Regions from separate parts of the Clostridium sp. 001 genome, predicted to be linked through region 2. Evidence: riboswitches for the same ligand, from Rfam matches in the RefSeq annotation. Region 2 holds a riboswitch; the other holds the start of a gene.
What was found. A riboswitch is a leader RNA that binds a small molecule or an ion and turns the genes downstream of it on or off. The one in region 2 is predicted to bind thiamine pyrophosphate.
Positions count from the first base shown of each region.

Region 1: linked by a shared signal. The riboswitch ahead of thiC (phosphomethylpyrimidine synthase ThiC) and the one ahead of thiW (energy coupling factor transporter S component ThiW) in region 2 are both predicted to bind thiamine pyrophosphate.

Region 1 is NZ_CP020473.1:1,320,379-1,330,994, forward strand. It holds gene addA (helicase-exonuclease AddAB subunit AddA) at 1-712, opposite strand, end outside; gene B5S50_RS05925 (sensor domain-containing diguanylate cyclase) at 817-1,881, opposite strand; gene B5S50_RS21515 (transposase) at 2,131-3,384, opposite strand; gene thrC (threonine synthase) at 3,889-5,379, opposite strand; gene B5S50_RS21520 (phosphoribosyltransferase family protein) at 5,610-6,116, opposite strand; gene B5S50_RS21525 (amidophosphoribosyltransferase) at 6,128-6,835, opposite strand; gene thiC (phosphomethylpyrimidine synthase ThiC) at 6,835-8,148, opposite strand; TPP riboswitch at 8,274-8,380, opposite strand; gene B5S50_RS05950 (aminotransferase class V-fold PLP-dependent enzyme) at 8,627-9,778, shown strand; gene cbiM (cobalt transporter CbiM) at 9,825-10,616, opposite strand, start outside.
Region 2 is NZ_CP020473.1:1,536,206-1,546,821, forward strand. It holds gene B5S50_RS06920 (SRPBCC family protein) at 270-668, shown strand; gene B5S50_RS06925 (AAA family ATPase) at 683-1,210, opposite strand; gene B5S50_RS06930 (nitroreductase family protein) at 1,217-1,759, opposite strand; gene B5S50_RS06935 (AraC family transcriptional regulator) at 1,821-2,699, opposite strand; gene B5S50_RS06940 (MFS transporter) at 2,855-4,309, shown strand; gene B5S50_RS06945 (GNAT family N-acetyltransferase) at 4,444-4,881, shown strand; TPP riboswitch at 4,925-5,030, shown strand; gene thiW (energy coupling factor transporter S component ThiW) at 5,325-5,894, shown strand; gene thiM (hydroxyethylthiazole kinase) at 5,872-6,657, shown strand; gene B5S50_RS06960 (MerR family transcriptional regulator) at 6,710-8,125, opposite strand; gene B5S50_RS06965 (esterase family protein) at 8,368-9,159, shown strand; gene B5S50_RS06970 (TfoX/Sxy family protein) at 9,248-9,502, opposite strand; gene B5S50_RS06975 (GNAT family N-acetyltransferase) at 9,826-10,248, opposite strand; gene B5S50_RS06980 (alpha/beta fold hydrolase) at 10,496-10,616, shown strand, end outside.

The sequences.
Region 1 (10,616 bases), 220 kb from region 2:
TTCTATCCTTGCATCCCTTAACTTCTACCTTTAGGCTGTGCATAATCATTTGTGCCCATGAGGTATTTCCAAAATCAAAGTTTTCCTCAACATTAAAATTTTCTACCGCTTCTCTTAACCATTTTTCAGGCCATGGATTACTTTTTGAAAATTCATAGAGGGAAAGTACCATATCTTTAAGTTTAATATCATTTTTACTTTTAAAACCGTCTACAAGTTTTAAAAATTCTGTATTTTCCATATCATATTTCTCATCTAAAAGTTCCTCAAGTACATCCTGTTTTAAAAGAACTGCTTCTGTACTGTCGCATATTCTAAAATTAGGATCTAAATCTATTAAATGAAAATTACTTTTTATAACCTTAAGGCAAAAAGCATGTATAGTAATTATATTAGCCTGATTTAAGAGTGTAAGCTGTTTTTGAAGATTTTTTGATCCATAATTTGATTCTAACAGTTTAGAAATTGCCTCTGCTATTCTCTCTTTCATTTCAGAAGCTGCTGCATTTGTAAAGGTAACAACTAATAACTTATCTATATCCACATCTTCATCAATACTTGTTATTTCCTGTATTATTCTCTCCACTAGCACTGCTGTCTTACCAGTTCCTGCACCTGCTGATACTAGCAAATTACATTTGGGGGTAAAAATAGCTTCTCTTTGAGATTCTGTCCAATTTGTATCCATATCTACCACCTTACTAAAATTCATTGAAGATTTCCCTCTAAAGGATAACGCCTTTCTAAGTACTAAAGCCTGTTTAATAAGCATCAGATGGAGTCAAAACTCCATCTGATGCCAAGAGCTCTGTCTATTTAATAAACCACTTTATTCTTTCCAGAATTTTTTGCTCTGTACAAGTTCATATCAGCCCTTCTTATTGCACCTTCAACGTCTTTATTCTTATTTGTACATATTGCTATACCCATTGAAACCGTTACATAAGACGAGGCTTCATTGTACTCTACAGCTTTCTTTTTTATAATATCTCCTATATTTATCATTCTCTCATATACAGACATGGAATCTGTAACATTATACATATATATTATAATCTCTTCTCCTCCATATCTAGCTACCATATCTTCGTCCCTTATACTATCTTTTATTATGTCACTTACTTTTCTCAGAACCCTATCTCCATATTGATGCCCAAATCTATCATTAAAACTTTTAAAATCGTCAATGTCAATCATTACAATAGCAAAACCTTTACCGCAGTTTTTTACTTTTTCTTTTATAACCGAGAAAAAATAATTTCTGTTAAATAGTCCCGTTAAAAAATCCTTTTGAGAATTTTGCTTTATTTTATTATAAAGTTTATTATTCTCTATACATATGGCTATTTGATTGGTAAGTGCAGTTAATAACTTTACATGTTCATCATTTAAATAGTTATATATATGGTGCTCAACTACAATAACACCTAAAAGATTATCTTTTAAATATATAGGCATGAGTATGGAAGAGTGAATTTGAATATTATCATATATATATATATTATCAACACAATTTACTATACTAGCATTTAGACTACTTATATTTCCTTTATTGTAATCGCTAATACTAAAATGATGCTTTGTATTAGGCAAATTTGTAGATTTTAATTGAAGTTTTCTATTTTCTAAAAGATATACGCTTGAATAAGTTACCCCTAGAATTCCTATCATTATATCATTTATTATAGAAACTATTTCTCCTCTACCTATTCTTTTGTTTATATACTGACTTATCTCAACTATCAGAGACAACATATCAAGCTTTTTATCTAACTCTATAATCTTCATGCTTTGTTTTTGTATAATTCCTTCAGCCATCTTTTGATAACCTTCATACTCACTTTTAAGTTGATTATATTCATCTGATAATGACGTCAACATAAAACTCTCCCCTATTAAAAATACATATCTAAGCTAAAAATACTTTCTATAATTGTGTCTATAAAAGTATATATTCACCAGAGATTTAGCACCTAAATTCCAGTGAAAATTTTATTTTTACTGGAATTATATTTTTTTACACTTATTTAAAGGTCTGGTAAGCCCTTAAACCGGTAGATCGTAAAAATTGTTATACACTCCCCTACCCCTAAAAATCTTAATGCAAAGTTTCCAGTTTTTATTTTAAAATTACGTCTTTATGAATAGTGGATTATCCCAATCATCTTCTATAGTAAATCTTTCATCTTTTATATCTTCAATAATATCTATTTGGAGCATTTTTTTCTTCCTAAAACCTCTGATACACCTAAAAAAATATAACTGCATTAAATTAAATGCTAGTATCATAAACATTAAAACTGTCTCTACCCCTGTAGAACTGTGAAGAAAACAATGATCTAAATGCCATTCAGTTTTCAACTGATGAAATACATTATTTTCAATATCCCATCTTTTATGCATTATTTTCCATAAAGTTTCTACTGATATAAATTTATCTGTTGTTATGATCCATTCTTCTTTAATTTCTGCTTTATCTCCAGTATGAATTTCTTCTATAAATTTTATGAATCTTACTTCTATACTTGAATCAGACATTTGAAAATTATCATCATCCCACGCTTTAATCTTTCTATAGGTATTTACATTTTCCTTTACAGTCCAATCTTTATCTGCCTCCCGGCATTTAAATAGGGCTAATGCATCTTTTACAATGTGCAGCCTTTCATCTTTTACTCTTACCAATGCATCCATTCCTATAGAAAGAACTTCTTTTATCCAAGTAGATTTACAGTAAAGAGCATCAGCCACTATGATGTCAGCGAAATGATGATACTTCTTATATAACTTCTTAATTAGTCGTTTACTACCCGTAATTTCACCTTCATCTTTACTTGAACTATCTTTTTTAGGTTCAAGCATCTCTTGACCTAAAATAATATGTGGGTCTGATCCTACTGTTGCACACACTACAGATCTATGAAAATAATGGGTAGTTCCATCTCTATTCTCTCGAGAAAGGCATTTATTGCAACATTTTTTAGTACTTTCAAATAACTCTACACCATCTATGGCAGCTACTTTTAAACCATCAATAGTACCATTTCGAAATACTTTGTTTTTTATAGTTGTTTTTATTATGCTGATATGAATGTTTTTCAAGCCATCCATATCAAAGTTACTTAAACACCGCCTGACTGCGTCAATGTGCAGCATTTTAGTATTTTTAGGTAACACTTTTTTAAATTTATTCTTTTCAATCCAATGTTCTAATCTATTGAAACTTCTTATTTGAAGCATGAATCCAAATAACACTACGAAAACTATTGTTGAAACTTTTACTGGAGATTTTACTCTTTTATCTTTTAAACTATTGATTTTTTCACCTATATCATATACTTTATTAATATAAGTAAGTAATTGTTTTAAATAACTTTTACTCATTTTATCAGCATCCTTTTATTTTTAGTTTTCAGCAAAACCATTATAAAAAGGATGCTTTTATTATGCAAATTTTTTCCGTATAATTTCCAGTAAAAATCGGAATCTATTACTTCTACTGTAAATATTCATAAGACTTTATAATCCAAAGGACTACCGTCCTAAAAATTTTTTAAGTGCTAAACTTCTGTATATTCACAAGAAAATTTTTCCTCATGAATATATACAACAACTCCTCATACTATAGTATTATAAATTTATATAAACTGCTCATACTATTTTATTAGTTTCTCTACAAAAAATAATTTAACACTAATTTTCAACTACCTTCTAATTTTATATTATACTACTGTTTATAAATACATCCTAGCATTTTCATACATTATATATCGAATATTTATACTCTTAATTTTCAATATTCGACTCACTATTATACTTATATTGATGTATATTTTTTGTTATTATATGTAAAAATTTTTTTGTAAAGAAGGGAGAATTTACATTTAATTATAATAAAAATTTTCTAATCTCATCTTTCATCTGTTGTTTTTCACATACAGTACTGTGAATAACTTCACTTTTCATTAGTTTCTCTATAGGTTTAGGAACTTCGAGAGAAGCAGTTTTGCTCATTACTTCTATAAGGTCAAAATCTTTTTGATTCTTATATTTATCGTCTAAAGCACTCATTACGGATTTTGTAAATTTAAAAGGACTTGCAGTAGAAACAATAATGGTTTTTGTGTCATCTCCTGTATCCTGCAAATACTTTCTATACACGGAATAAGCCACTGAAGTATGTGTGTCCATTAAGTAATGGTAACTTTTGAAAACATCACTTATAGAATTAAGTGTTTCTCCTTCACTTGCAAATCCACCATAAAGCAGTTTTAATTTTTCTTTCATATTTTCACTTACACTATACTTTCTATTTTTATTTAAATCTTTCATTAACCCCTGTACAACTAAAAAATCATTTCCGCTTATATCATATATGAATCTTTCAAGATTACTGGATATGAGTATATCCATAGAAGGAGATATAGTTACTATAAACTCTCTCTCAGCATCATAGATTCCACTTTTTAAAAAGTCATATAATACTTTATTATCATTTGAAGCACATAAAAGTCTATTTATAGGCAAACCCATTTTTTTTGCATAATAGGCTGCAAGTATATTTCCAAAATTACCTGTAGGAACTACAAAATTTATCTTTTCTCCTAATTTTATTTGCCCCTTCCTTAAAAGTTCCATATATCCATGAAAATAATATACTACTTGAGGTATAAGCCTTCCTATATTTATGGAATTAGCAGAAGAAAACATATAAGACTTTTCATCCAATTCTTTTTTTAATTCTTCATCATTAAAAATTTTCTTAACTTCAGTCTGGGCATCATCAAAGTTTCCCTTTATTCCTATAACTTTAGTATTTTTGCCTGCCTGGGTAACCATCTGTCTTTTTTGTATATCACTTACCCCTTTTTCAGGGAAAAACACTACTATTCTTGTATCCTCTACATCTGCAAAACCCTCTAGTGCTGCCTTCCCAGTATCTCCAGAAGTTGCCGTAAGTATAACTATCTTTTTATGCAAATTTTGCTTTTTTGCAGCAGCCTGCATTAGATGTGGTAGAAGACACAATGCCATGTCTTTAAAAGCTAAAGTTGGTCCATGAAACAACTCTAAATAAAATACATCCCCAACTTTCTTTACAGGTACTATTTCATCTGATTCAAATTTATTGTCATAAGCTAGGTCTATGCACTTCTTCAACTCATCTTCAGTAAAATCAGTGAAAAACTTTCCAATTATGCATAAAGCTAATTCCTTATAAGTCATATTTTTAAATTTTTGTAATTCTTCTTCATTCACAAAAGGTATGCTGTCTGGAACAAACAATCCACCATCTTCTGATATTCCTTTTAGTATAGCTTGAGATGCAGTATAATTTCCATTTAATCCCCTAGTACTGTTATAATGAATTTCTTTCAAGTGTATCTCTCCCTTTTCTATAATTTTTACTAAAATAGTTATACCTATATAATAACATACGAAATATAACTTGAAAATTACAGTTATATTAATTTACAAACCTATAACGATTTCAAAGCAAAAAATCTATAGATATAGAGTTTTTAAGTATGATTTCAATTTTGTTATTATATTTTTGGATATTTCTCATTAAAGCATCCTTTACATAAATTTTGTTCTTCATTAAAAATTTAGCAAAATTCCTCTAAACTTAAATATTCTAAAGTAGTAGCACCTATTTCTTTTCTTATTTCCTCTATACTTTTACAAGCTGCTATAAGTTCCTTTTTTATTCCTATATCAATACCTAGATGACAGCAGTATTTTATAGAAGGTGATGCAATTCTAAAATGAACTTCTTTTGCTCCATTTTTTAATAAAGATTTAACAACTTTTCTACAACTAGTTCCTCTAACTATAGAATCATCTATAACTATTACCCTTCTCCCTTTTATTTCATTAAACAAAGGACTTAACTTTATGTCTACCATACTTTCTCTTAGATTTTTATGCGGAAATATAAAACTTCTTACTGCATATTTATTTTTTATAAAACCTAGCCCATAAGGAATTCCAGAAGCCTTTGAATAACCTATAGCTGCAGGTATACCAGAATCCGGTACACCAATAACTATATCCCCTTCAACAGCATGATTTTTATATAACTTTTTTCCCGCACTAATTCTAGATTCATACACACTTATTCCATCTATAATACTGTCTCCTCTAGCAAAATATATATATTCAAATGAACAAAATCCATAATTTTTTTCTTAAAAACATTAACACTTTCCATTGATTTATTACTTATAATAATCATTTCTCCAGGATTAACATCTCTTATAAATTCTATTTTCAGAGAAGATAATGCACAACTTTCTGAACTTATAACATAATTGCCATTTAATTTTCCTATGCATAATGGTCTTATGCCTAAAGAATCTCTTACTGCTATTAATGTATCTTTAGTAGAAAGAATTAGAGAATAGGAACCTTTTAAATATTTAAGTCCATTAATAAACTTGTCTTTTATTTCTACATGAGGTTCCATTTCCAAAAGCTTTAAAATTACTTCTGAATCTGAAGTAGTTTTAAAAACAGCACCTTTGGCTTTTAATTTTTCTTTAAGCCCCTCTGCATTAGTTATATTTCCATTATGTGCAATAGCAATTTTCCCTTTAAGCTCTTGTAATTTCTCCACATCAAATACCTGAGAAACTAATCCCATACCTTTATAGCAGTTAATCTGTTCTCCATCTGAAATTGCTATTCCTGCACTTTCCTGTCCTCTATGTTGAAGAGCCGAAAGGCCATAATACATGATATTACCTAAGTAAATATCTTCATTGGAAAATACGCCAAAAATTCCACAAGCCTCTTTCGGCTTATCTTCTTGAATTCCTTTAAGCTCGTACATCAATCATCATCTCTTAAAACATTTAAATTTTTTCCTTCCATAACCTTATTCATATTTCTAACAGCACACATTTTTCCACACATAGTACATGTATGTTCACCTTCTGGTTTTGATTCTTCTCTATATCTTCTTGCCTTTTCTGGATCTATAGATAAATCAAATATTTTTTTCCAATTAAGCTCTCTTCTAGCTTTACTCATAGCATTATCCCAGTCTCTTGCACCTTTTATTCCCTTTGCAATATCTCCTGCATGAGCTGCAATTTTAGTAGCTATGATTCCTTCTTTCATATCTTCTAAGTTTGGAAGTCTTAAATGTTCTGCTGGAGTTACATAACATAGAAAATCTGCTCCTGAAGATGCAGCTATTGCTCCTCCTATAGCTGATGTAATGTGATCATAACCTGGTGCTATGTCTGTAACTAAAGGTCCTAACACATAAAATGGTGCATTATGACACAATTTCTTTTCTATCTGCATATTTGCTTTTATTTCATCTAAACTCATATGCCCTGGTCCTTCTATCATAACTTGTACATTTCTCTTCCAAGCTCTTTTTGCAAGCTCTCCTAAAGTCATAAGCTCCTTAATTTGTGAAGCATCTGTAGAATCCTTTATAGCACCTGGTCTGCAAGCATCTCCTAAACTTATAGTTACATCATATTTTTCACATATATCTAAAACCTTATCAAAATGCTCGTAAAAAGGATTTTCTTTTCCATTTAATTCCATCCATGCATATATTAAAGCTCCACCTCTGGATACAATATTCATAAGTCTTTCATTTCTCTTAAAAATTGCTGCAGTCTCTCTATTTATACCTGCATGAATAGTCATAAAATCCACACCATTTTGCGCATGTTTTTCGATTACACCTAAAAGTTCTTCTTCAGTTATGTCTTTTAATTCTTTGTCATAAAATCCCACTGCATCATACATAGGCACTGTTCCTATCATAGCAGGTGACATTTCTACTAGTTTAGTTCTAAATTCTTCAGTTTTTCCAAAGCAACTTAAATCCATTATAGCTTCTGCTTTCATTTCTAAAGCTGTCTTAACCTTTTCTAGTTCGTCCTCTATGCAATTGCAGTCCTTTGAAATTCCCAAGTTTACATTTATCTTAGTTTTAAGGTATTGTCCCACACCTTCTGGATCTAATGATTTATGATTTTTATTAGCTGGTATTACAACTGCACCCTGTGCAACTAATTCCATTAGTTGTAGTGGTTTCATATTTTCTTTAGCAGCTACCCTTCCCATTTCCTTTGTAATTATGCCTTTTTTAGCAACATCCATTTGTGTCGTGTAATTCATTTTAAACATCTCCCTTAACATATTTTTCAAAAACTATGTTAAATAAAAAAGGAGGTGATTCTAAATCTCCCTCATATTCATCTTTATATAAATAAAAAAATGCAACCTTATAAAGTTGCATTTTAAAACTATATAAAGCTCTTCCCTACGCTGGAATTATCCAGATCAGGTATGAGGGTCAGAACTAACAGTTCTATCTCAGCCTATAACATAGACCCCCCTAGATTATTTAATTTTACATGTAAATTATATCATATATGTTTAATTTTTTAAACTGTACATTTTTATACCTTCAATAAGTAATTGGAGATTTACACCCAAATACCCCTTTAACTTCTTATAATAAAGTTATAATATAATTATAAGGTTTATAAAAAGATCCAGATTTATATACATTAACATTTTAATTAAAAATTGATAATGTTGAATTAATTATATTTTATAAATCTAGGAAACCTAAAGAAAGGAGATAATCGTATTGGGAATTTATTTAGACAATGCTGCTACATCTTATCCAAAACCACCTGCAGTTGTAGATGCAATTTCAAATTTTATGAAGAACATAGGGGCCACTGCAGGAAGAGGAGCTTACAAATCAGCTATTGAAGCTGATAGACTTATATTTAACTGCAGAGATAATATATGTAAGTTATTTAACGGTAAAGACCCATCTAACATAATCTTTACTTATAATATAACAGATTCACTTAATCTAGTAATAAATGGGATCTTAAGTCAAGGAGATCATGTTATCACAAGTAGCTTGGAGCATAATTCTGTATGGAGGCCCTTAAAAACTCTTGAACGGGACATAGGTATAGAAATATCTACGCTTCCCTGTACAAATGAAGGAATATCAAAAGCCTGTGATATAGAAAAATTAATAAAGAAAAATACTAAGCTAATTGTATTCACTCATGCTTCTAACGTGCTTGGAACTATTCAACCTATAAGGGAAATAGGAGCTATAGCCAGGAAACATAAAATTCTATTTTTAGTAGATAGTGCCCAGACAGCTGGAGCTTACCCTATAGATGTACAAAAAGACAACATAGATATTCTTGCTTTCACAGGTCATAAAAGTCTTTTGGGACCTACTGGCACAGGAGGACTTTTAATAAATTGCAATACTAATTGTATAAGGCCATTAAAATCTGGAGGAACTGGTGAGGATTCCAAAAATCCATATCAACCTGATTATTATCCTAATAAATTAGAAGCAGGCACCTTAAATGTAGCTGGAATAGTTGGTTTAGGAGAAGGAATTAAATACATATATGATCTAGGGATACACAAGATAAGAGATAAAGAAAATGAAATAATTGAGTATGCCCTTAAGAGATTAGAGGAAGTTCCAGGAATTCATATATATGGCCCAAAAGATGCGAAAAAAATAGTAGGTGTTATTTCATTTAATATAGAGAATACGTCTGGTGAAGATATTGCTTTTAAGCTGGATAAGGAATATGACATAATGATAAGAGTTGGATTTCATTGTGCTCCAACAGCCCACAGGATAATGGGGACTTATGAAATTGGTGCTATTAGAATAGGTATTGGATATTTTAATAAAAAGCAAGATATAGATGCATTAGTAAATGCTTTAAAAAATATAGTTTCTGAAAAATAAGTAAAAACCCCCTTTAACTTTTGTATAAAAGGGGTTTTTACTTATTTTATTTATTAGCAGTAGTATTTTTATTATCTACATCTACGGCGTTTTTTCTTAAAGAAGATATTACTTTAAATACAATCATTATAAGTGCTATTCCTGCCACTGCTGAAATAATGTAACCTACAACGTCATTCATTCCTTTTATAGAATAATCCGATGCAATAGCATTATAGTGCATTCCATTTTGAAATCCTTTAGGTATATATCCTATAAGAGATTTAATACCATCTGAATCCCATTCACCAAATGCATCTCCGGAAGCTAAAAGTCCCAAAGGGCATAAAACTACAAGAGCTGCCAAAAGTCCATAAAGTGGTTTTTTGCTTCCACCTTTATTTTCATATATCACATCCGGTGACATTTTCTTAACATAAGCATATACTGCTGCAGTTATTGCTCCCTCAAGTATTCCTACTAAAAGATGAGTTCCTACCATTGCCGGTACAGTTATTTTTAAAGGATAAGGACAATAAAGTGCTTTTCCAGCTGCATCTGTAAATAATAAAGGCTGTAGGCCAAATTCAACAGATGCCATAAAAGATGCCGCCACAATTCCTACATACGATCCTATAAAAGCTGCAATATATTCCCCTTTAGGGCTCTTCAGTTTACCTTTTATAATGCTGTATAGAGTATATCCTACAAAAGGCATTATAAAAGCCATGTTAAAAGTATTAGCTCCAAAAGCAAGTATTCCTCCATCCCCAAAGAAAAGTGCCTGTATAAGTAGTGCTATAGTAACTGCAATAGTGGCTGCATAAGGTCCAAGTAAAATTGCTATCAAAGTTGCCCC
Region 2 (10,616 bases):
GTAAAATAGCCATTCTCTATTTTCATTATATCCCTAAAGTCCTTAATAATAAAGGCATTCGCTGAAAATTTTCCAACCGTTTTTCACTTTTCATAAACTCAATAAAAAAAGTATCACCGTCCATTGAATTTAAATGGCTTAAGGCATCTCTATCACCAAAATTAGTTGGAAAATACTTAACAAAATATAGTAATATATTGTATAAAATAGTATAATTTATTTGTACACCGTATAGATAAATAGTAAATTTATGAGGGAGAATGTTTATTATGAAGGAATCAACCATTACAACTACATTTAAAGCAGATATTAAAAAAGTATGGGAAGTAGTTACAAATAACAATAAATATGAGTGGCGAAGCGATTTAAGTAAAATTGATGTTTCGGAAGACGGAAACTATTTTACAGAATATACAAAAAATAATTTTCCTACTAAATTTAACATTACCTTAAAAAAGCCTTATGAGCGATATGAATTTGACATGTCTAATAAAAATATGAAGGGTCATTGGATTGGAACTTTTAGTCCTGTTAATAATGGTACCCAGATTGAATTTACAGAAAAAATATCAGTAAATAATCCTATAATGAATTTGTTTGCAGGTTTGTATCTAAAAAAACAGCAGTCACTTTATATAGCAGATTTAAAAAAGGAATTAGGTGAATAAATTTCATATTACTTTTATGTTGCTATGATGCGTTTATACATTATTTCTGCTGCATCTTTTGCTGAAATTTCATCTACATCTATTTTATCTGTATCCATTTTTAGATAATTGTTTAACCTGGGAACACTTCTATCAATGACATCTTCTGTTCTGGTTCCATTTTCAATATCTTTTGTAATTCGTTCAATTAATGATTTTTCTGAACATATAAGAGAAAACTTATACACCTTACAGCCCTTCTCGTTTATTCTAGATAATACATCATCAAGAATACTTTGCATATGCATTACCCAACAAAATATAATATTTTCATACTCCGAACATGAAATGAAATTATTTAGCATATATGTAATATTATCAATTACCATCCTTTTAGTTTCATCTGTAACGATGAAGGGTGATATATTCCAGCACCAATCACCATCAAGGAAGACACATTTAGGCAGCAGTTTTTGTAATTCTTTACTTGCTGCTGTCTTTCCTACACCCATTGTTCCATTTATGAGAATAAGGTTTTTTGTCATTTTACCCTTGTCATTCATAATCAATTACTTCCAGCTTTCATAATGTATAATTTCTTCCAGTTTCTTTCGTGGACGGGGTTTAGGCTTTTCATCTGCATAACCAAGTGTGACAATTCCAACTACATATTTATCATCAGGTATATTTAAAATTGGTCTTATTTCATTTTGTACAAACCATCCAACCCAGCAAGTACCTAATCCCAGGTTATCAGCTCCAAGCAATATATGTTCTACAGAAATTGAAGTATCTCTAATTATCTGTTTAAGTTCCTCTTCCGGACTGTTTTCATCCAATGATACATCTATTTTTTCATCTATTCTGCAACGTATATCTGCTACACAAGCAATAAAAACTGGAGCAGAAAGCATCCATTTCTGATTATGACATACTCGTGATATTTTTTGCCTATTTGATTCTGATTTTACCACAATAAAATGCCAGGGCTGGGTATTACTTCCTGATGGAGCAAGCCTTGCGCCTTCAATCACCTGCAGTATTTTTCCATTTTCAACTTCTCTATCTATGTATTTTCTTATACTTCTACGTGCTGAAATCTCTTCAATCATATCATCCGCTTCCCTTCTTAATAATTATTTTAACATATCTTTATCCTTCAAACTTTTTTAACTATGAATTACTACAGAAATTTTTTCTAAAATTCAGCGGTGATACATTTTTAACTTTTTTATATATACGACTGAAATAATTTATATCACTAAATCCACAATTCAGTGCTATTTCTGTTATATTTAAATCAGTTTTCTGCAGCAATAAACCTGCTTTTTGTATTCTAAGATTATTTATATAATTCGTTAGAGATCTACCTGTAATTTGTTTAAATGTCCTGCAAAAATGCTCTTTACTAATATGAGCCATTTCTGAAATTTCATCTAAAGTTATTTTTTCAGTGAAATTTTCGTTGATGTACAAAAATATATTTTTTAATCTGTTTAGATTATCAACTCGACAGTTAAATTGACCTGCTGTTAAAATTTTTTCAACATATTTTCTGAGTAACAATACAATAATCTCATATATATATGCTTTTACAGCCAGTTCATATCCAAGCCTTTTTGAAAAATACTCATCAATAATTTTATCTGCACAATTGAGTATGTCCTTATCATTTCTAACTAGATTTTTAAATAAAATAAGGTTCTTTGCCAGTGGTACCATAAACTTGGTCTGGCAGGAGTCCATCTGACTACTAAAGAGAAATGAAAGGTCAACCCTTATAATATAATATATTAAATCATCACATAAGCTTTCACAGTAATGAAGTTCATTGCTGTTTACAATTATAAAATCCCCAGCTTTTACATGAATACTTTTATAATTACACCTGATCAAGGCACTACCCTTAATAAAATAAAAAAATTGAAGATGCTCATGCCAGTTTTCTTCAAATGTAGCTCCCGGCCCATTAACTTTTACTTTGAATATATCTACGAAAAAATTTCTATTGGGCATATCTTTATAATAATAATTAATTTGGGATTTATTCATAATTGCAGCATCTCCTCATATCAATATAGTACTAATATTAATCAATATATTCAATGAAACTCAATATGTATATTGTTATTATATATCTAGATGTTTCACTAGTAAATATCAATAAAATACTACTATTTTAAAAAGAAAGGGGTTATCTAACTAACATGGAATATAAAAATAAATACGGAATTTTACTTGTTGTTATATCTATGACTTTTATGTCCTGTCTTGTTTCTAATATTGTGAATGTAGCTCTGCCTGTAATGTCAAAAAAACTTTCAGTACCCATGGTGTCTATAGAATGGGTTGTAGCAAGTTATATCATCTCGATTTGCTCAACTATTTTAATATTTGGAAGACTAGGTGATATAATAGGCAAAATGAAGGTATTTAAATTTGGAATGGTTGTCTTTACTATAGCTTCTTTCATGTGCGGCATTTCAACTTCATTTACAGAACTTATTATATTTAGAATTATACAAGGCATTGGTGCTTCAGCTTACATGGCTAACAATCAAGGTATTATAACTCAGGTTTTTCCAAGAAATGAAAGGGGAAAAGCCCTTGGAATTTTGGCATCCTCTGTTGCCTTGGGAACCTTAATAGGATCACCTGCAGGTGGATTTATTACCTACTATTTAAGCTGGAATTATATATTTTTCGTCAATGTACCTATCGGAGTAATTGCATTTATCACTGCTTTAAAAGTATTGCCTCATAGTAAAACCCAAAATAAAGAAATAAATAGTGAACTTGATGTAAAAGGATCAACCTTTATTTTCCTGTCAATGGTACTTTTATTTGGTTCCCTGATTCAAGGACAGAAGGTCGGATATAAGAATCCTGTTATAATTACAATATTTATTGTATCCATTCTATTTATAGCAGTATTTATTGTATTAGAAAATAAAATAGAAAAACCTCTCATACAAATGAAAATTTTTAAGAACAATGTATTTTCTCTAAGCTTGTTTTGTGCATCTATTTCATTCATTTGTCTAAGTGCTTCAACAATTATAATACCTTTTTATCTTCAGGATGCAATGAAACTAAACTCTAATATAACAGGTCTTATAATGATGGTACAGCCTTTAGTCATGGCTGTGATTTCTCCGCTTTCAGGAAATTTGTCAGATAAAATAGGCTCCAAACTTTTAAGTTTTTTAGGACTTTTGCTTATGAGTATAAGTTTTATATTTCTGTCATTTTTAAATCAATATTCTTCTATCACGAAGATTATAATTTATATTGTGGTATTAGCTTTAGGACAATCATTATTTCAACCTTCAAATAATTCACTCATAATGTCAACAGTTCCTAAAAATAAACTGGGAATAGCCGGCAGTGTCAATTCTCTTGTGAGAAACTTAGGACAAATTATAGGAATTATACTTTCCACGAGTCTCCTATATAGTTTTATGAGCATTAAAATTGGATATCGTGTGACAGACTATGTTATAGGAAGAGATGATATTTTTGTATATGGAATGAGATATGTATATATTGTTCTGACTATTGTATGTGCCTTCGGAGCAGTGCTCACTGCTTTTAGAATGCATAATAAAAAAAGCACACAAATAGATCAGTCAGCTGCAGATGTACACGGTAAAAATTTTTAAGAATGGCCTTCTGCATAGTGTTTATTTCAAAGCATTTTAAACAATATTTACAGCAGTAAAAGCAATAAAAAATGTAAAATTCTAAACTATAATGTGATGTGAACTTAGAATTTTAAAAAGGAAGTGAAATAAATTTGGTTACTATAACTAGAATAACATATGATGATTTAAATGACTTATCAAATTTATATGAGCAACTTTTAAGTAAAAAAACAAATTTTCCAAAATTCAAAGATAAGTTTACATTAATTAATTCAAATAAAAACTATATATTAATTGGAGCAAAAGATGGTGATAATAATTTAGTTGGTTCATTGTTAGGTATTATTTGCCAGGACCTTGGCGGCGAATGTAAGCCATTTATGGTTGTTGAAAATGTAATTGTAAAAAACAATTGTAGACGGATGGGAATCGGAAAGACTCTAATGACTTTTATTGAAAACTTTGCCAGGAAGAGAGACTGCTATTTTACCATGTTGGTATCGGCTTTCAAGAGGAAAGATGCTCATAAATTTTATGAATCAATTGGATATAACAATGATGTCGTTAAAGGATTTAAAAAATATTTATAATAAAATAAAAAAAATTTGCATACATAGAAAACATATGGTATGATTTTCATAAAAAGGGAGCCTGTTTAAGCATGCTGAGAGGAAGTATATACTTCGACCTATAACTTGATTCGGATAATGCCGACGTAAGGAAATATTTAATTTATACTATTTTTATATGTTTTATGAGTGTAAATGGAATGTGCCTTACAAGGTATATTCCATTTTTTATATTTAAAAAGCATTGGGGGAGCGCCCGGGGCTTTATAACAAAAGTACAACTAAATAGCGAGGGAACTTGTGTTTCAAGGTGAGAGGAAGCTTTTGAGCTTCGACCGCGACCAATATGATTTGTCATATAGGGAATTGCTATTTGGTTACTCTAAAATTATGCCTACAATAATGATGTTTATTTCCTATGTGACAACTTTAGAAAATAAATATTATTATGGAGGTATTTTATTATGGAAAGAAACTCGAAACTATTAAAAAAACTTATGCTTGCAATGATGGTGGCAATGGGAGTTGTCATTTCGCCAATTCTTCGTATAGAAGGAATGTGTCCTATGTCTTCTGTTATAAATATTACATGTGCAGTTTTTTTTGGACCTTGGTATGCGCTGCTTTGTGCTGTTTGTATTGGAATTATAAGAATGTTTCTTATGGGAATTCCACCTTTAGCTTTGACGGGTGCTGTTTTTGGAGCTTTTTTGGCAGGACTTTTATATAGAATATCTAAGAATACTTTAATTTTTGCAGTTTTAGGTGAAGTTATTGGAACAGGTATTATAGGTGCTATTGTCTCATCGCCTATTATGACATATTTCTGGGGCAAAAAAGGACTTTCACTTATGTTTTATATTCCTTTGTTCTTTACTGCTACAATTATTGGTGGAATAATTGCCTTTATTTTTTTAGGAGCATTAAGCAAAAATGGAATGCTTATAAAGATTCAGAAAAACTTGGGGGTAAAAGTCTATGACAAATCAACAGATACCGATAAACAACCTATTGCAAATAAAACGCAGTGTTAAAATAAAAAAACCCCTTATTCATTATATTACAAATCCAATTTCAATAAATGATTGTGCAAATGTAATACTTGCTATCGGGGCAAAGCCTATCATGGCCGAACATCCTTTAGAGGTTTCTGAAATTACATCTGCCTCTAACGCACTTGGCGTTAACCTTGGAAATATAACCGATGTTAGAATGAAATCCATGTTGATTTCAGGTAAAACGGCTTTTAAAGAAAAGATTCCTCAAGTAATCGATCTTGTTGGTGTTGGCTGCAGTAAATTGAGGTTTAATTATGCAAAAAAATTTATTTCTCAGTGTCATCCAGACGTCATCAAAGGTAATTTATCTGAAATAAGATCAATTTGTGGTATAGAAAGCAATGCAAAAGGAATAGATGCAGGAGAATGTGATAAGATAACAGATGACAATATAGAAATTGTGAAAAAACTATCCATTAGAACAAATTCTGTTATTGCAGCTACTGGTGCAGTAGATGTAATAACTAACGGCAGCGAAACATATTTAATAAAAAACGGCTGTGAAATGCTTTCAATGGTAACAGGTACAGGATGTATGGTTACTGCACTTATAGCAAGTTATATTTCTTCCTTAGATATATTTGGTAGTACTATTTTAGCTGTATCACTTATGGGAATATGCGGAGAACTTTCTCAGCATGTTACCGGTATAGGAAGTTTTAGAACTGATCTTATAGATAATTTATTTACAATTTCTGATAATACTATAATAAACAAAATAAAGTGTGAGTTAAAATAGGATAAAATGGCTTTAAAAATTTGAGAACGTACCTGAAGCAAGTACGTTCCATCTATTCTACCGGCATATAGTTATAAACAGCTGACTCCCTGGTACCTTTATAGTCACTTCTATATAACGTCAGCACGGGAAACTTAACAATCTTATGTGCCTGGGAAATAAATGTAATTAAAGGTATTTCATTTTTCATAAAGCTCTTTAAACTTTTACTTTCTAAAGTAGTATACCAAGCATGCTTATGAGAAGGTATAGTAAATACTTGCATGTCTTTCGGTATTTGTTCTGCTTTTAAAACTTGTACCCCTACTATAAATGAAAATCTGAATTTGTGAATTAAAGTTTTAGGCTTTTCATATTGAGGTAGACTGTCTATTCCATTTATCGTATAAATATCACCAGGATTTATCACGTTACTAATTTCATCAATCCTTTTTCTAAAATTCTCAACTAGCTTAGGTGTTTTGCCAGGTATAATAATTTTTTTATATTCACAGCCAACAAAAGTCATCTCAGGTAAAGTAGTTGTACCCATATTATTTTCAATTTCATCAGCACTAACTTTTGAATTCTCTGTGTACACTTTTTTCATTTCACAATTAACTGATGAAAGATTTTTTTGAAATTTTTTGTACTTTGAACTGAGTACCTTTAAATCTTCATCTATTAATTTAAGTAAATCGTTCACATATTTTATATTATCCTTAGAACTTGCATAATTTATAAACTGCTCTAATAATTTCAAATCATTTTCAGTTAACTCAGCATCATACAAATTATCTACATAATTTTGAATGTCTTCTTCATTCATTGAATAAAAATCTTTATCTCTGTTTTTAATTATTTCTTCAAGCAAATTCCAATCAATTTCATCTGATTCCATGCTTTCTAATATTTCTTTATTAACTTTTAACTCATGACTGTCGTCAAGTATTTTAACAAGATGAATCCAGGCATTTTCCTTTTCCCTGCTGTCAATTGGCTCATCAAGGTAATTTGAATACTTCAAACAAATGTATCTACCAAAAAATCCAGGAAAGATGCGTGTCAGCTCTTTTTTCATATATCCTTCTTTTTCCCTTTCACTCATGTCAAGGCTTCTTTTTAACAGCATCATGTCATCAGTAACTTTGCCTACATCGGAATTTGGAAAATTAATGTCATTTATGCACAGCTGGAAAATGTCCTTGGATCTTTCCATATTTAAAATTTCTGCCTTTATCTTATTTAAATGTTCTGTAAATATCTTTTCCATTTCTTTAGGGTTCACTAATATTTCTCTAATCTTTTTTACTGGTATATCAAAGTTTCTTAAAACAGAGATTTGCTTTAATTTTTCAATATCTTCTTTAGTATAATCCCTATAGTTATTTTCCTTATTTACTGAAGGACTGATAAGTCCATTTTCCTCATAGTAGTTTATGGCCTTTTTTGTAAGAGATGTGATCTCCATAACTTCACTTATCTTCATTAAAAATTCCCCCTTAGATACTATTCATAGTATAAACCAGTACCCAAGGCATCAGTCAATAATCAATTTTTCATACATTCAAAATAGAATACAGACTATCATATATGAACAACACCCAAATATATGATCAAAATTGTGCTAAATTTAAGCAATACAATTCTTGCTTTATACCTCCAATACAATTATTATAATACAAGTACCTTCTATTAATAATTACAAAATTTTTAAAGTGGTGATAAAAAGTGAAAAAATCAAAAGTAGAAAAAATAAATTTTTACAGCAATATACTTCGTAAAGAAATGGCTGTATCAGTATACTTGCCTGAAAGCCATAATGACTCAGCTCCCCTGCCTGTATTATATTTTCTACATGGAAGAAGTGGAAATGAAAATATACTTCTTGAGCTTGGTATAGATACTAAAACCGATGAAATGATAAATAGCAGAAAAATAAAACCTATGATAATTGTATGTCCAAGATATGAAAACAGCCGCGGCTTGAATTCATCCTTAATCTGTAAAGAAGTACCTGATCCAGAGAATAGCAATAGAATCATAAATCTTGGAATGTATGAAGATTATTTTATAAAAGAAATAATACCTCTAACAGATAAAACCTTTAATACCATAAAAGATAGAAAAGGAAGATACATAGGTGGAATATCTGCCGGTGGTTATGCAGCCCTTCACAATGCCCTAAGACATCAATCTATGTTTTCAAAAGTTGGAGGACATATGCCTGCTTTAGAACTGAAACTTGAAGATGAAGACAAACCATATTTTAAAGACATGGATATATGGGAAAAATATGATCCCATACATATTGCCAGAAACAATAATATTTCTTCCGATATTGATGTATATCTTGATGCTGGAGATAAGGACGAAGGTGGATTTTATGAAGGCTGTTTAATTTTACATAAAATATTGAAGGAAAAAGGCGTAACTTCTCAAAATCATGTATTTTGTGGTAATCACAGTGCCGAATATATAAAATCAAATATTGAAAAATATCTACAGTTTTATGGATGCTAATATTAATTTTTAAAAGTATAGGATTTCTAACTTGGAATCTGACTTCAATTAGAAATCCTATATTTGATTATGTGAACTAATTGCACAATTATTTAAATGTATTGTAAAAATCTTTCAGTTCTTCTTTTACTCCTTCTGAAAGATTATGCCACCTAATCCCCTCTATGGCACCCTCCAAAGCATACAACCTATTTATACACGCAGAATGATCAATGCTTTTTATTCTCGACCAAGCTTCCCTGCTTCCGATCTTTGTTAATTGTTCTATCGTTTCTATCCCAACTTGATTTAATTGTTGTTCAACTGTTTTTCCAATATTGGGCAAGGTGGACAATTCTCCCATGGCATCATTCCTCCATTTATATATGATAAACATTTTATTCCATATATTCTATCATGCTAAAACTCATATTTACTGTCATCTTTTATCTTTACATCTCATGTTAAAGTTCAAGTATTATTATTTGGACTAATGCAATTTACTATACCATTATTTAAATACATCTCATGTTAAGGTTCAACTTCTGTTGAAATTTTTGCAACCGTTTTTCACTTTTTCACATTCAAGCAAAAAAAGTGGCCTCAGCCATTTAATTCAAGGGGCTTAAGGCACTTGTGCTTTGCAAATTGGCTGGAAAAATGTTTCTGTCTTTCACTTGTCAGGATCTATTCAATAAAGCCTTTTATCTGCATTTTTTCTTTATTGTAAAACAATGCCATTCCTGTTTTCATTTTTCTAAAATCTAATTTTTCATAAAAAGCTTCTTTACCAGGCGAAGCATACAATATAAAATTGCACTGTGGAATACGATTTAAAATACCATTAACAATTGTTCTTCCAACATTTTTACCTTGATATTCAGGTAATACTGCTACATCATAAATTGCAGCTTGGTAAGTTCCATCTGAAATTGCACGACCAAAACCAATTAATTTATTATTATCAAAAACAAATATAACGGTATGACTATTTTTAAAAGCTTTCTCATGCACCTTTCCTTCAAAATATGACATTCCAGCTTTTTTCAATATCTCACATACGTCATCCCAATTAATATTTAAACAATTATATTGAATCTTAAGATCCATATTTTCCCCTCCTTGAAATAATGTAACCTTATCTATAAATATAAATGCTTACGCAGCGTAAGCTTCAAGTAAAATTTCTACATATATTTACTAGAAGGCATATTTAAAATTGGTCTTAATTTTTCATAAACTCAAAAAGTATCAATAAATATGTTATAATGAATTTGTTTGAGGTTTGTATCTAAAAACACTTATCACTTTATATTACAGATTTAAGACTGTATATTTATTAAATATGGAGGATTTTATGAAAGAATACATAGTAGACAATTTGAAAAATAAAATGAGATATCATGATTTTCCTGGTGAAGACACACCTATACTATTTATTCATGGCTTAGGATGTGCCGGATCATTTGATTATCCAG